3 regions of the Pseudomonas cavernae genome follow, and region 3 is predicted to be linked to each of the others. Evidence: predicted binding sites of a transcription regulator. Region 3 holds the regulator's gene; each other region holds the start of a gene.
What was found. The regulator FliA, encoded in region 3, starts transcription of late flagellar genes. The targets are predictions, from matches to a motif close to CTAAAGTTTNNNNNNNNNNNGCCGNTAA.

Region 1: the regulator FliA is predicted to act here: its motif matches at 2,746-2,773, upstream of D3880_RS22900 (methyl-accepting chemotaxis protein).
Region 2: the regulator FliA is predicted to act here: its motif matches at 1,927-1,954, upstream of D3880_RS23505 (methyl-accepting chemotaxis protein).

The regions. Positions count from the first base shown of each region.
Region 1 covers NZ_CP032419.1:107,586-112,104, forward strand. The annotation lists gene D3880_RS00540 (hypothetical protein) at 1-6, shown strand, start outside; gene D3880_RS00545 (Mpo1 family 2-hydroxy fatty acid dioxygenase) at 300-824, opposite strand; gene D3880_RS00550 (Crp/Fnr family transcriptional regulator) at 914-1,603, shown strand; gene D3880_RS22900 (methyl-accepting chemotaxis protein) at 1,600-2,673, opposite strand; gene D3880_RS22970 (hypothetical protein) at 2,816-2,959, opposite strand; gene gabT (4-aminobutyrate--2-oxoglutarate transaminase) at 3,175-4,455, opposite strand.
Region 2 covers NZ_CP032419.1:2,739,448-2,743,966, forward strand. The annotation lists gene D3880_RS12490 (efflux transporter outer membrane subunit) at 1-1,180, opposite strand, end outside; gene D3880_RS12495 (MarR family winged helix-turn-helix transcriptional regulator) at 1,219-1,680, opposite strand; gene D3880_RS23505 (methyl-accepting chemotaxis protein) at 1,989-4,133, shown strand; gene D3880_RS12505 (NADPH-dependent FMN reductase) at 4,304-4,519, shown strand, end outside.
Region 3 covers NZ_CP032419.1:1,986,789-1,991,307, forward strand. The annotation lists gene flhA (flagellar biosynthesis protein FlhA) at 1-329, shown strand, start outside; gene flhF (flagellar biosynthesis GTPase FlhF) at 342-1,661, shown strand; gene fleN (flagellar synthesis regulator FleN) at 1,721-2,551, shown strand; gene fliA (RNA polymerase sigma factor FliA) at 2,548-3,294, shown strand; gene D3880_RS09205 (chemotaxis response regulator CheY) at 3,387-3,761, shown strand; gene D3880_RS09210 (protein phosphatase CheZ) at 3,781-4,519, shown strand, end outside.

The sequences.
Region 1 (4,519 bases), 1.9 Mb from region 3:
AACTGAGCCCACCCCAACACACAAAAAGCCGGCATCAGCCGGTTTTTTTGTGGCTATGTACCAGTTAAGTGTTGGGCGGGCATCGGTGCATGGGGCTTTTTGCTTTATCCCCTCGCCCCTCCGGGGAGAGGGTTAGGGAGAGGGGTGGAGCGGTCAGGCCAACGCCTTGCCCGACCTGATTCCCTCTTCCCCAGCCCCTCTCCCCCTCTTCATAAATGAGAGCAGGGAGAGGGGAGCCAGAGCGGGCGCGCGGGTTGCAACACGTAACTGGAACATAGCTTTTTTGTTGCCTGCCGAGCTCAGCCGAGCGCCTTGCCGTGGCGAATGCAGGTCGGCCCGGCGCGCTTCTCCACCGCCCGCCGTACCTCGTCGCGCAGGCCGCAGAGGAAGGCCAGTTCGGCGACCACGAACAGCGGGCCGACCACTAGGCCCATGAGGTCATCGACGAAGGCCGGTTTGCGCCCCTCGTAGTAGTGGCCGATGAACTGGATCAGCCAGCCGATGACGAACAGCCCCAGACCGGCTCCCAGCCAGACCGCCGTGCCCTGTACCGCCAGCACCGCGCCCGCCCACAGGCTGAGCCACAGCAGCCCGGCCATCACCAGGCCGAAGCGTAGGTCCAGGCGCAGGTAGAACCACGCGGACGCCAGCGCCACCAGTGCCGCCGGCGACAGCCACAGGCCGAACACTTCCACACCCGGGCGCGACAGCAGCACGGCGACGGCGAGGACGATCAGCGGAATGCCGATGAAGTGGCTGGCGATGTTGCGCCGGTCGCGGTGGTACTCGGCGTATTGGCCAAGGTGCTCGGTGAGGGTTTTCATTAGGGTTATCCTCGCAGGCTAGTAGCGCCGATAATGCCCCGCGCGCGCCGCGCGCTCTGTCAGCTAGCCGACAAACCCCAAGGGAAAGCATGTCCGATGCCCACGCTTACCGCCCGCTGCTGCTCAGCGGCCACTGGTTCAGCCATCTGCCGGCCGAGCTGCAGGACGCCCTGCTGGACGCCGCCAGCCTGCGCCGTCTGGACGCCGGGCAACGGCTGTTCAGCCGCGGAGACAAACCCTGCGGGCTGTACGCGGTGGTCGCCGGCAGCATCCGCATCGGCGCGGTCAGCCAGACCGGCAAGGAGGCGCTGCTGACCCTGATCGAGCCGCCTTACTGGTTCGGCGAGATCGCCTTGTTCGACGGCCAGCCGCGCACCCACGACGCCTACGCCGACGGCCCCTGCGTGCTGCTCAGCGTGCCGCAGGCGGCGTTGCTCGCCCTGCTCGAACGGCAGCCGCAGCACTGGCGTGACTTCGCCCTGCTGCTCAGCCAAAAGCTGCGCCTGGCCTTTATCGCCCTGGAGGAGATGAGCCTGCTGCCGGCCGCGCCACGCCTGGCGCGCCGCCTGGTGATGATCGCCGAGGGCTATGGCGAGGTCAGTGGCGAGCGCCGGCTGATCCACCTGGCCCAGGAGCAATTGGCGCTGATGCTGGCGATCTCGCGGCAGACCACCAACCAGATTCTCAAGGACCTCGAAGCCCAGGGCGTGCTACGCCTGACCTATGGCGAGATCGAAATCCTCGACCTGGAACGCCTGCGCCAGGTCGGCAAACGCTAGTCGCGGCTACCGACCCGCACATCGTCATTCGCCATGCCGGCGGGGTCGGCCAGCGCGGCGAGCGGCGCGTGCGACTGTCCGGCCTCGGCGTGCTCGCCCAACTGGCGGCTATGGGCATGGTTGGCCGCGCCACTGGCGTGCAGCTGGGCGAGGCTGGCGGTCAGCTCGGCGAGCTGCTGCTGTTGCCTGGCGCTGTCACCGCCGATCCCGGCCAGCTGGCTTTCCACCTCGGCAGCCAAGGCGGTGACGCCCTGCAAGTGCTCGGCGGTGTCGCCGAGCTGACCGGCGGCCTGCTCCAGTTGCTCGGCCTGGGCCTGGAGATGGGCGACCACGGCGGCGCTCTGCTGGCGGATGTCGCCGACGATCTGGCCGACTTCGCCGGTGGCCGCAGCCGTGCGCCCGGCGAGGTTGCGCACCTCGTCGGCGACCACGGCGAAGCCGCGGCCCTGCTCGCCGGCCCGCGCCGCCTCGATGGTGGCGTTGAGTGCCAGCAGGTTGGTCTGGCTGGCGATCGACTGGATCGCCTGGGTGACCAGTTCGATCTGCGCGCTGCGGTCATTCAGGCCCTCGAGCAGCTCGCAGCTGGTGTGGGTCTGCTCGCCCAACGCCCGCATGCGGGTCGCCGCCTCCTGCAGTTGCGCCTGACCGGCAATGCTGTGCCGGCTGGCCTGCTGCGCGACTACCAGGGTTTGCCCGAGGCGCGCGCCGCCCGCCTGCTCCTGGTGCAGCAGCGCGTCCAGCTGCAGGCCGGTCTGCTCCAGGCCTAGCCGGTGCGCCTGCAGGCCGGCGGCCAACTGCTGCGCCGCGCCGGCCCAGTGCGCCGCGCGGGCGTTGCGCTGGGCGCAGGCCGCACAGGGCGCCGCCACTGCCGGCAACGCCGTCTGCGGCGCTGGCAGTTCGTGCTCCGCCACCTTCCAGGGCCCCAGCCATGGCCACAGCGCCAGCAGCAGGTAGGCGGGAATGCTCCAGCTCAACGGCAGCTGCCAATGGGCGTAGGTCGCCATCAGCACCCCCAGGCCGATGGCGTGTAGCAGGGCGGCATAGGGGTGGCGGGCGTAGGCAGGGCGCATCGGAGGAGCCTCGAAGGCAATCTGGGCTGGACGACGGCTCCACGCCGGACGCGCGGAACCTAAGTCTCCAGTAGATCGGCTGCAAGTACGGCGACTTGAAAACTTTGCCGCCCGCTGGCCGTTGGCTGACGCTGCCCGCCGGTCAGTCCGCCACCTGCGCCAGCGCCCGCTGCACGGACGTGGCTCCGAGCCGCAGCATCTGCGCCGCCTTGCTCGCCAGCAGACCGGCCAACTCGGGCTTCGCCGGCAGATGCGCCAGCTGGGCATCGCCACGCACCTGGCGCACCAGCTCGGCAAGCAGCCCGCGGCTCCCCGGCTCGGTATCGGCGATCAGCCCCGCGGCCCGCCACCGGTCGCCAGCGTGCTCATCGCCAGCCTCCGCAAAATGGCGGCACCTTACCCGCGCCGCCAGTTCCGGCCATCGCGCTTTGGTCGCAGGCCTTGTTCCAGGCAAAAAAAGACCCGCCGGAGCGGGTCTCAAATACGCCTGACTGGTGAGACTCAGGCGAGTTCGTCGAAGCACTCGGCGAGGATCGCCAAGCCCTGGTCCAACTGCGCGTCGGGGATGGTCACCGGCATCAGGAAACGGATGACGTTGTAGTAGGTGCCGCAGGACAGCAGGATCAGGCCCTTGTCGCGCGCCTTGGCGACGATCTTGGTGACCAGCTCGGCGTTCGGCTTGCTCTCGTCGTTGCCCTCGAACAGCTCGATGGCGACCATCGAACCGAGGCCGCGCACGTCGCCGATCACCTTGTGCTTGGCCTGGATGGCCTTGAGGCCGCCGATCAGCCGCTCGCCGACGGCCTGCGAGCGTTCCAGCAGTTTCTCTTCGTCGAACACCTTCATCACCGCCAGCGCCGCGGCGCAGGCGATCGGGCTGCCGGCATAGGTGCCGCCCAAGCCGCCGGGGGCGACGACATCCATGATCTCGGCCTTGCCGCACACGCCGGAGATCGGGAAGCCGCCGCCGACCGACTTGGCGAAGGTGGTCAGGTCCGGCACCACGCCCAGTTGCTCGGTGGCGAAGAAGGTGCCGGTGCGCCCGGCGCCGGTCTGCACTTCATCGGCGATCAGCAGGATGCCGTGCTCGTCGCACAGCGCGCGCAGGCGCTGCATGAAGGCCTTGGAGTTGACGTAGAAACCACCCTCGCCCTGCACCGGCTCGATGATGATGGCGGCGATGTCCTGCGGCTGCGCATCGTTCTTGAAGATCCGCTCGATGCTGGCGATCGACTCGTCCTCGCTGACCCCGTGCAGCGCGCACGGCGCCTGGGCACGGAAGATGCCGCCGGGCATCAGGCCCATGCCCGCGGAGTAGGGCACGACCTTGCCGGTCAGGCCGAGGGTCATCATGGTGCGGCCGTGGTAGGCGCCGGTGAAGGCGATCACGCCGGCGCGGCCGGTGGCGGCGCGGGCGATCTTCACCGCGTTCTCTACCGCTTCCGAGCCGGAGGTGACCAGCAGGGTCTTCTTGGCGAAGTTGCCCGGCACGCGCTTGGCGATTTCCTCGCACAGCTCGATGTACGGCTCGTAGGCCAGCACCTGGAAGCAGGTGTGGGTCAGCTTGGTCAGCTGCTCCTGCACCGCGGCGATCACCTTCGGGTGCAGGTGGCCGGTGTTGAGCACGGCGATGCCGCCGGCGAAGTCGATGTACTCGCGGCCCTCGACGTCCCACACGGTGGCGTTTTCCGCGCGCTCGGCGACGATCGGGTGGATCTGGCTGACACCGCGGGCGACAGCGGCAGCACGGCGTTGCAGCAGGGATTCGTTGGTTTTGCTCATGGTTTCCTCATTGGCCGCTCATCGTGCGGTTCAGTTCAAGGACAAATGCGCCTGGTTAAGCAGC
Region 2 (4,519 bases), 750 kb from region 3:
GCAACGAACGCAGCTGGCTGAGATCCTCGCTGACCTCACCGAGGGCGCTGACCAGCGCCTTGTTGTACTGGGCCACGGCGAGATCGTAATCGGCGTCCGCGCCGGCCAGATCGGCACGGCGGCGGCCGCCGTCGAAGATCGGCAGGGAAATCGCCGGCGCCACCTGATAGAAACGGCTGGAGCCCTGGAACAGGTCGCCACCGTGGCTGGCCAGCAGGCCCGCCATGGCACTGAGGTTGAGGTTGGGATAGAACTCGGTCTTGGTCGCCTCGATGCCCTTGCTCGCCGCTTCTACCCGCCAGCGCGCGGCGATCACGTCCGGACGCCGGCCAAGCAATTCCGCCGGCAGGTTGGACGGCAAGGCTAGCGCCGTCGGCTGCAACACCTGTGGACGGTCGATCTGCTGACCGCGGTCCGGCCCCTGGCCGAGCAGGACCGCGAGCGCGACGCGCTCACTGTCGATCTGCTGCTCGGTCGCCGCCAGTTGCTGCTGGGCGCTGGCTTGCAGGGTTTGGCTTTGTTGCAGTTGCACCTTGCTGTCCAGCCCGGCATCCATGCGCTGCTGGCTGAGCTTGACCAGATGCTCGGCGCGCTGCAGTTCCTCGCGCGCCAGATCGCGGGCGATAAAGGCGTAACCGAGCTGGCTGTAGGCACGCGCGACATTGGCGGACAAGTTCAGCCGCGCGGCCTGCCGATCGACCTGCGCGGCGCGCGCCTGCCCCAGTGCGGCCTCCCAGGCGGCGCGCTGGCCGCCCCAGAGGTCGAAATCGTAATTGAACCCCAACGACAGATACTTCACCGCCGAAAAGCTGCCCCCCAGGGGCTGCGGCACCAGGCTTTCCGGCAAACGTGAGCCGGCATAGCTGGCAGTCGCAGTCACGGTCGGTAAGCGCGCGGCATCTTCGGCCATGGCCTGGGCGCTGGCCTGACGCGCCCGGGCATCGGCAATCTGCAGGTCGGGCGTGCCTTGCAGCGCCTGCTCGATCAAACCGCTGAGCTGCGGGTCGCCCAGCACCTGCCACCAGTCTTGATGCGGCCAGTTGGCAGGCGAGAGCGGCACCCCGGAGAGACTTTTCCCGGCTTGCAAGGCCGCAATATCCAGGGGCTTGCCCTGCGGCTCCAGGCCATTGGGACTCACACAGGCGCTGAGCATGAGCAGCGAACTCAACAGCGCGGACATAGGCAGAGTGCGGGTAAATCGGTTGAAACTACACATGGTCAACGCTCCGCCGCAGCCGTGGTGTGCGGTTGCAACATTTTTTCCAGTAGACCGAGCAGGCTTTGCAGCTCGTCATGGCTAAGCCCGCGGGCAAGTTCGTTCATGGCCCTGGCCACCACTTCCGGAGTTTGCTGACAAACCGCCTGCCCCGCAGCGCTCAGCGTCAGGCGCACACAGCGGCGATCCGTTGGACATGGCTTGCGATGCAACAGCCCCTTCTTCTCCAGGCGGTCGAGCATGCGCGTCATCGAGCCGCTGTCGACCGACAGCAGGCGGCACAGGTCTGCGGGGGTGTTGGCCTTTTCCAGGTAGATGTAGATCAGCACCTTGAACTGCGCGGCACTGATTTCCAACGAGGCCAAATGGCTATCCAGCAGCCGATCCTTGAGCAGTGCGGCACTGCCCAAGTAGTGGCCGATGGAGCCGGAAAAGGGAAAGTCGGCGGGGCTGTAGTGATTCATGACAAGGCTAATATCTGTCTAGGCAGCAATACAGCCAAGATAATACTGCCTAAGCAGTAGTTAGCAACACATCTTCTGTTGCATAGGCGCGACAATCTGTTGCAGATGACGCAATTGCTCATTCGCACCGGCTAAAAGGTGGACCAGCGTCAACACGAAACTAAGCGGTTGTTCAGCACAGTTCTTGCTGTATTGAGTCTGCTGCGTCTGAGCAGCGCCTGGTGGCCCTGCGGCGCACAAGCTTAAGTCAAGAATTCCCAGACTGCGCCGATAGAGAGTCTGTAGTCCGACAAATGAAGGTGCTCCGCATGTTTCCCAGTCGTCTCTCCATCCAATGGAAAATCACCCTGCTGGCCGGCCTCTGTCTACTCGCCATAGTGACCCTGCTGGTGGGCGCGTCGCTCTACCAATCCAAACGCAGTGCCGAAATGGTCAAGGCCTCCAGTTCGCAGATGCTCGAAGAGTCGGCCCTCTCGCGCATGCAGGCCCGCGGCGAGACCCAATCGCTGCGTATCCAGCGCTACTTCATGGATGCCTACCAATATGGCAAGGGGTTTTCCCGTCAGGTTCTGTTCCTCCGCGAGCAGGCGGAAAAACGCTTTCTCGACGCCTTTGACCTGCGTGAAGACCTGACCCGTCAAGTGCGTGGTGCCCTCGATGCCAACCCGGCCCTGCTCGGCCTCTATGTGGTATTCGAGCCCAACGCGTTGGACGGCAAAGACGAGCTGTTCGCCAACCAGGCCGAGCTCGGCAGCAATGACCAGGGCCGCTTCGCCCTCTATTGGTCACAAGGCACGCCCGGCCAACTGGAATCTGAAGCACTGACGGAAAAGCTGCTGAACGACACCACGGTCGGCGACAACGGCTCGCCCTACAACGCCTGGTACACCTGCCCGCGCGACACCGGCAAGACCTGCCTGATCGACCCTTATGTCGACGACGTCAACGGTCAGCCGACCCTGATGACCAGCATCGCCTTCCCGCTGGAGCAAAATGGCAAGATCATCGGCGTGCTGGGTGTCGACATCAGTCTCGCCAGCCTGCAGCAGCTCAGCCTCGCGGCCAACCAGGAGCTCTACGAGGGCCAGGGGCACGTCAGCATCATCAGCCCGGCCGGTCTGCTCGCCGGTCATAGCCGCGATGCCGCACAGCTGGGTAAGTCGGCCGGTAAAGCCTATGGCGAACAAGCCGCGGAGCTAATGAGCCTCAGCAGCCAGGGGCAGGCCCAGGTCCTGCACCACGACGGCATGCTGCGCGTGTTGCAGCCGCTGTTGCCGATCCCCGAGTCCAAGCCCTGGAGCGTGCTGCTCGAGGTACCACAGCAAGCGCTGCTCGGTCCGGCGCAGAAGCTGGAAGCCGAACTGGATGACCGCCGCCTGTCCGACAGCCTGTTCGCCCTGAGCATGGGCCTGCTGGCCGTGCTGCTCGGCCTGCTGCTGATGTGGCTGACCGCGCGCGGCGTGACCCGGCCGATCCTCAATGTGGCCGCCATGCTCCGCAACATCGCCAGCGGCGAGGGCGACCTGACCCGCCGCCTCGACTACGACAAGCAGGATGAACTGGGCGAACTGGCCGGCTGGTTCAACCGCTTCCTCGACAAGCTGCAACCGATCATCGCCGACGTCAAACGCTCGGTTCAGGATGCCCGCGGCACCGCCGACCAGTCGGCCGTCATCGCCAGCCAGACCAGCTCCGGCATGCAGCAGCAATATCGTGAAGTGGATCAGGTCGCCACCGCCTCCCACGAGATGAGCGCTACCGCCCAGGATGTCGCGCGCAGTGCGGCGCAGGCCGCCGAGGCCGCTCGCGGCGCCGACCACGCCACCCGCGAAGGCCTTGGCGTGATCGATCGCACCACCAGCACCATCGACGCCCTGGCCCGCGACATGAGCAGTGCCATGAGCCAGGTCGAAGGCCTGGCGGTCAGCAGCGAGCAGATCGGCTCGGTGCTCGAGGTGATCCGCGGCATCGCCGAGCAGACCAACCTGCTCGCCCTCAACGCCGCCATCGAAGCCGCTCGCGCCGGCGAAGCCGGACGTGGCTTCGCCGTGGTCGCCGACGAGGTGCGCAACCTGGCCAAACGCACTCAAGACTCGGTGGAGGAAATCCGTCAGGTGATCGAAGGCCTACAGAATGGCACGCGCGAGGTGGTCAGCTCGATGCACAACAGCCACCAGCAAGCGCAAGGCAGTGTCGAACAGGTCGAACTGGCGGTCGCCGCATTGCGCCGCATCGGCGAGGCGGTTTCGGTGATCACCGACATGAACCTGCAGATTGCCAGCGCCGCCGAGGAACAGAGCGCGGTGGCCGAGGAGATCAACCGTAACGTCGCCACCATCCGCGACGTCACCGAGTCGCTGTCCGGCCAGGCCGACGAGTCGGCCCGCGTCAGCCAGTCGCTCAACAGCCTGGCCAACCATCAACAGGGGCTGATGGACCAGTTCCGCGTATAGCCCGCCGCAAAGCAGCCGGCAACGCGAGTTGCCTGGCTGCCCTGGGGCGCTTGCCCCAGGCTCCCGAACAGCCGCTGGCGTCATTCGACCACCAGCCTGACGCCCCACCATTTGCCCGCTCGGCTGCGCCGCATTAGCCTGCGCGTCATCATTCGAAGGGAACCTCAAGAATGCTGAATTTCGCCATCGTCGCTGGCTCCAGCCGCATCAACAGCCAGTCGACCAAGATCGCCCGCTACCTGCGGCAACGCCTGATCGAGCTGCAGCACACCAGCGCAGCCCAGAGCAGCCTCATCGATCTCGGCGCCGGCCCGCTACCACTCTGGCCCGCCGAACACAGCGGACCGTGGAGCCAGTATGCCGAGCAACTGCAGGCCGCCGATGCG
Region 3 (4,519 bases):
TGGGACTAGAGCCGGAGCTGCCTGTGATCACCCTCGAACCAAGGTTGGAACAGATATTGCTCAATAGCTTGCAGAAGGCCGGTCAAGGCGCCGAGGACGGCATCCTCCTCGAGCCTGGCATGGCCGAGAAGCTGCAACGTTCGCTGGTGGACGCCGCGCAGCGCCAGGAAATGCTCGGCAAGCCGGCGATTCTGCTGGTAGCCGGTCCGGTTCGGGCGATGCTCTCGCGTTTTGCTCGCCTGGCAGTGCCGAACATGCACGTGCTGGCGTACCAGGAAATACCGGACAACAAGCAGGTCACCATCGTCGCCACCGTGGGACAGAACTGAGGTTTATAGGCCATGCAAGTCAAACGCTTCTTCGCCGCCGATATGCGTCAAGCCATGAAGCTGGTTCGCGATGAGCTGGGCGCCGACGCCTCGATCATCGGCACCCGCCGGGTCGCCGGTGGTGTCGAGCTGACCGCCGCGCTGGACTACCAGGTGCCCGCCGCGCCGCTGCAGCCGAACCCGGCGCTGGAGGCCGAGCTGCGCAAGACCCAGGCGAAGATCGCCTCGGCGCAAGCGGAACTGGCCTACCGTGAGCAGGGTGAGGCGCTCAAGGATGGCCAGCTGTTCGCCAACGAATCCATTGTCGCCCCCGAACTGCTGGCTTCGCCGCTGCGCCCCGAGCGTCCGGCGCCGGCCGCCGCCGCCCCGGTGCTGGCTGCCGCCACCGACCAGCATGCCCTCGAGGCCATGCGTTCCGAACTGCATGGCCTGCGCGAGCTGATCGAAGTGCAGCTCGGCTCCATGGCCTGGGGGCAGATGCAGAATCGCCGTCCGCAGCAGGCCAGCCTATGGCGCCGCCTGCAGCGCATGGGCCTGCCCGCCGAGCTGTCGCGCAGCCTGCTGGAGCGCGTGGCCGGCATTGCCGAGCCGCGTCAGGCCTGGCGCATGCTGCTCGCGCATCTGGCCCAGGCCATCCGCACGCCGAAGGAAGAGCCGCTGGAAGAGGGCGGGGTGATAGCCCTGGTCGGCCCCGCCGGCATGGGCAAGACCACCACCTTGGCCAAGCTGGCGGCGCGTTATGTGCTTAAGTACGGCGCGCAGAATGTCGCCCTGGTCAGCATGGACAGCTTCCGTATTGGCGCCCAGGAGCAACTGAAGACGCTCGGGCGCATCCTCAATGTCTCGGTGACCCAGGTCGACCCCGGCCAGTCGCTGCTCCAGGCCCTGGCGCCGCTGGCGCGCAAGCGCCTGGTGCTGATCGATACCGCCGGTCTGCCGGCCAACGATCCGGCCCTGTGCCTGCAGCTGGAAGCCCTGGCGGGACGTGGCATCAAGGCCAGGAATTACCTGGTCATGGCTGCCACCAGCCAGAGCCAGGTGCTCAAGGCGGCGTACCATAGCTACAAACGTTGCGGACTGTCCGGCTGCATCATCACCAAGGCGGATGAGGCCGCGAGCCTCGGCGAGGTGCTAGGGCTGGCTATCGGTCAGCATCTGCCGGTAGCCTATCTCGCCGATGGGCCGCGGATTCCGGACGATCTGCAGGTCCCCCGCAGCCATCAACTGGTCAGTCGCGCCGTCAGCCTGCAGACCGCGGAAGAGCCGAGCGAAGATGTCATGGCGGAAATGTTCGCCGGTCTCTATCAAAGCTCGCAGCGCCGGGTCGGCTAGATCTCGCGACGGACAGAACGGAAGCAGCCAAATGAAGCATGACAAGGTGTGGAACTAACATGGGAATGCACCCCGTACAGGTGATCGCCGTGACCGGCGGCAAAGGTGGCGTGGGCAAGACCAACGTCTCGGTGAATCTGTCCCTGGCCCTGGCCGACCTCGGTCGCCGGGTGATGCTGATGGACGCCGACCTCGGCCTGGCCAACGTCGATGTGCTGCTGGGCTTGACGCCCAAGCGCACGCTGGCCGATGTGGTCAGCGGTGAATGCGATCTGCGTGACGTGATCATCCCGGGCCCCGGCGGCATTCGCGTGGTGCCGGCGGCTTCCGGCACCCAGAGCATGGTGCAGCTGTCGCATATGCAACACGCCGGGCTGATCCAGGCCTTCAGCGATATCAGCGACAACCTCGATGTGCTGATCATCGATACCGCCGCCGGTATCAGCGACGCGGTGGTCAGCTTCGTCCGCGCCGCCCAGGAAGTGCTGGTGGTGGTGTGCGACGAACCGACCTCGATCACCGACGCCTATGCGCTGATCAAACTGCTCAACCGCGATCACGGCATGAGCCGCTTCCGCGTGCTGGCCAACATGGCCCACAGTCCGCAGGAGGGGCGCAACCTGTTCGCCAAGCTGACCAAGGTTACCGACCGCTTCCTCGACGTGGCCCTGCAGTATGTCGGCGCCGTGCCATACGACGAGTCGGTGCGCAAGGCGGTACAAAAACAGCGCGCCGTGTATGACGCGTTTCCGCGTTCGAAATGTGCCCTGGCGTTCAAGGCGATCGCCCAGAAAGTCGACGGTTGGCCGCTTCCAGCCAACCCGCGCGGCCATCTGGAGTTTTTCGTCGAGCGTCTGGTGCGGCACCCGTCTACCGAACCGGCCGTATGATCGCAGCCACTGGACAGCGTATGTACTACAAGGCACAGGCACGGGATTCCCAGCACCAGTTGATCGAGCGCTATGCGCCGCTGGTCAAGCGCATCGCCTACCACCTGTTGGGCCGCCTGCCGGCCAGCGTGCAGGTCGAGGATCTGATCCAGGCCGGGATGATCGGCCTGCTCGAGGCCGCGAAGAAATACGACTCCAGCAAGGGCGCGAGTTTCGAGACTTTCGTCGGCATCCGCATCCGCGGTTCGATGCTCGACGAGGTGCGCAAGGGCGACTGGGCGCCGCGTTCGGTGCACCGCAACAGCCGCATGGTCAGCGATGCGATCCGGAAAATTGAAGCGCGAACCGGTCGTGACGCTAAAGATCACGAGGTTGCTGCCGAACTCCAATTGAGTCTCGAAGATTACTACGGCATCCTTGGTGACACTTTGGGCAGCCGCCTGTTCAGTTTCGACGACCTGTTGCAGGACGGCGAACATGGCGAGCTGGCCGAAGACGCCGAGAGTACCCACTCAGAACCTTCACGCGATCTGGAAGAGGAACGCTTCCAGGGCGCTTTGGCGGACGCCATCGGCAAGCTGCCGGAGCGGGAAAAGTTGGTGTTGTCGCTGTATTACGACGAAGAGCTGAATCTCAAGGAAATCGGCGAAGTGCTGGGGGTCAGCGAGTCGCGAGTCAGCCAGTTGCATAGCCAGTGTGCCGCGCGTTTGCGTGCACGTTTGGGCGAATGGCGCGCACGCTGAGGCGCTATTTGGGGCTGTAGTTGCACGATTGATCGGCGCCTCCCCGGGGCGGGGGCGTTTAAGACTGACCGGAGGTCGACTTGGACAAGAATATGAAAATCCTCATCGTTGACGATTTCTCGACGATGCGACGGATCATCAAGAACCTCTTGCGTGATTTGGGTTTCACCAACACGTCCGAGGCGGACGATGGCACCACCGCGCTGCCGATGCTGCATAGCGGCAACTTCGACTTCCTGGTGACCGACTGGAACATGCCGGGCATGACCGGTATCGACCTGCTGCGCGCGGTGCGCGCCGACGAGCGCCTCAAGCACCTGCCGGTGCTGATGGTGACCGCCGAAGCCAAGCGTGATCAGATCATCGAGGCGGCACAGGCCGGGGTAAACGGCTATGTCGTCAAACCGTTCACGGCGCAAGTACTGAAAGAAAAGATCGAGAAGATCTTCGAGCGCGTCAACGGCTGATCTCCGCCGCGAGGGCACTATGGATCACAACGATTCCCTGCTGGGTGACCTCGAGTCGACCCTGAAAAGTCACGCCCGCGAACTGGTCGAAAGCCTGGAAAAAGGCAACTTCGGCGAGGCCGTGCAGCTCATTCACGAGCTCAACAAGGCGCGCGACCGTGGCCTCTATCACGAGGTCGGCAAGCTGACCCGCGAATTGCACAACTCGATCGTCAACTTCCAGCTCGATCCGCGCATGCCCCATGCTCAGGAAGTCTCGCAGATCACCGACGCCACCGAGCGGCTGAACTACGTGGTGACCATGACCGAGAAGGCGGCCAACCGCACCATGGACTTGGTCGAGCAGAGCGCGCCGTTGGTCAACGATCTCAGCGACGAGGCCCAGCGCCTGAGTGCCGACTGGGGGCGTTTCATGCGCCGCGAGTTGGGTGCCGACGCCTTCCGCGATCTGGCCAAGCGCATCGAGCTGTTCCTCGCCCGCAGCGAGCGCGACACGCACAAGCTGTCGGCCAATCTCAACGACATTCTGTTGGCGCAGGACTTCCAGGACCTCACCGGGCAAGTGATCAAACGGGTCACCCAGCTGGTCACCGAGGTGGAGAGCGATCTGCTCAAGTTGATGCTGATGGCCAGCAGTGTCGATCGCTTCGCCGGCATCGAGCACGATCTCGATCAGCTGCGTAGCGAACAAAAACAACAAAAAAATCCATCCCAGGGTGAAGGTCCGCAGATTCATGCCGATAAGCGTGATGACGTCG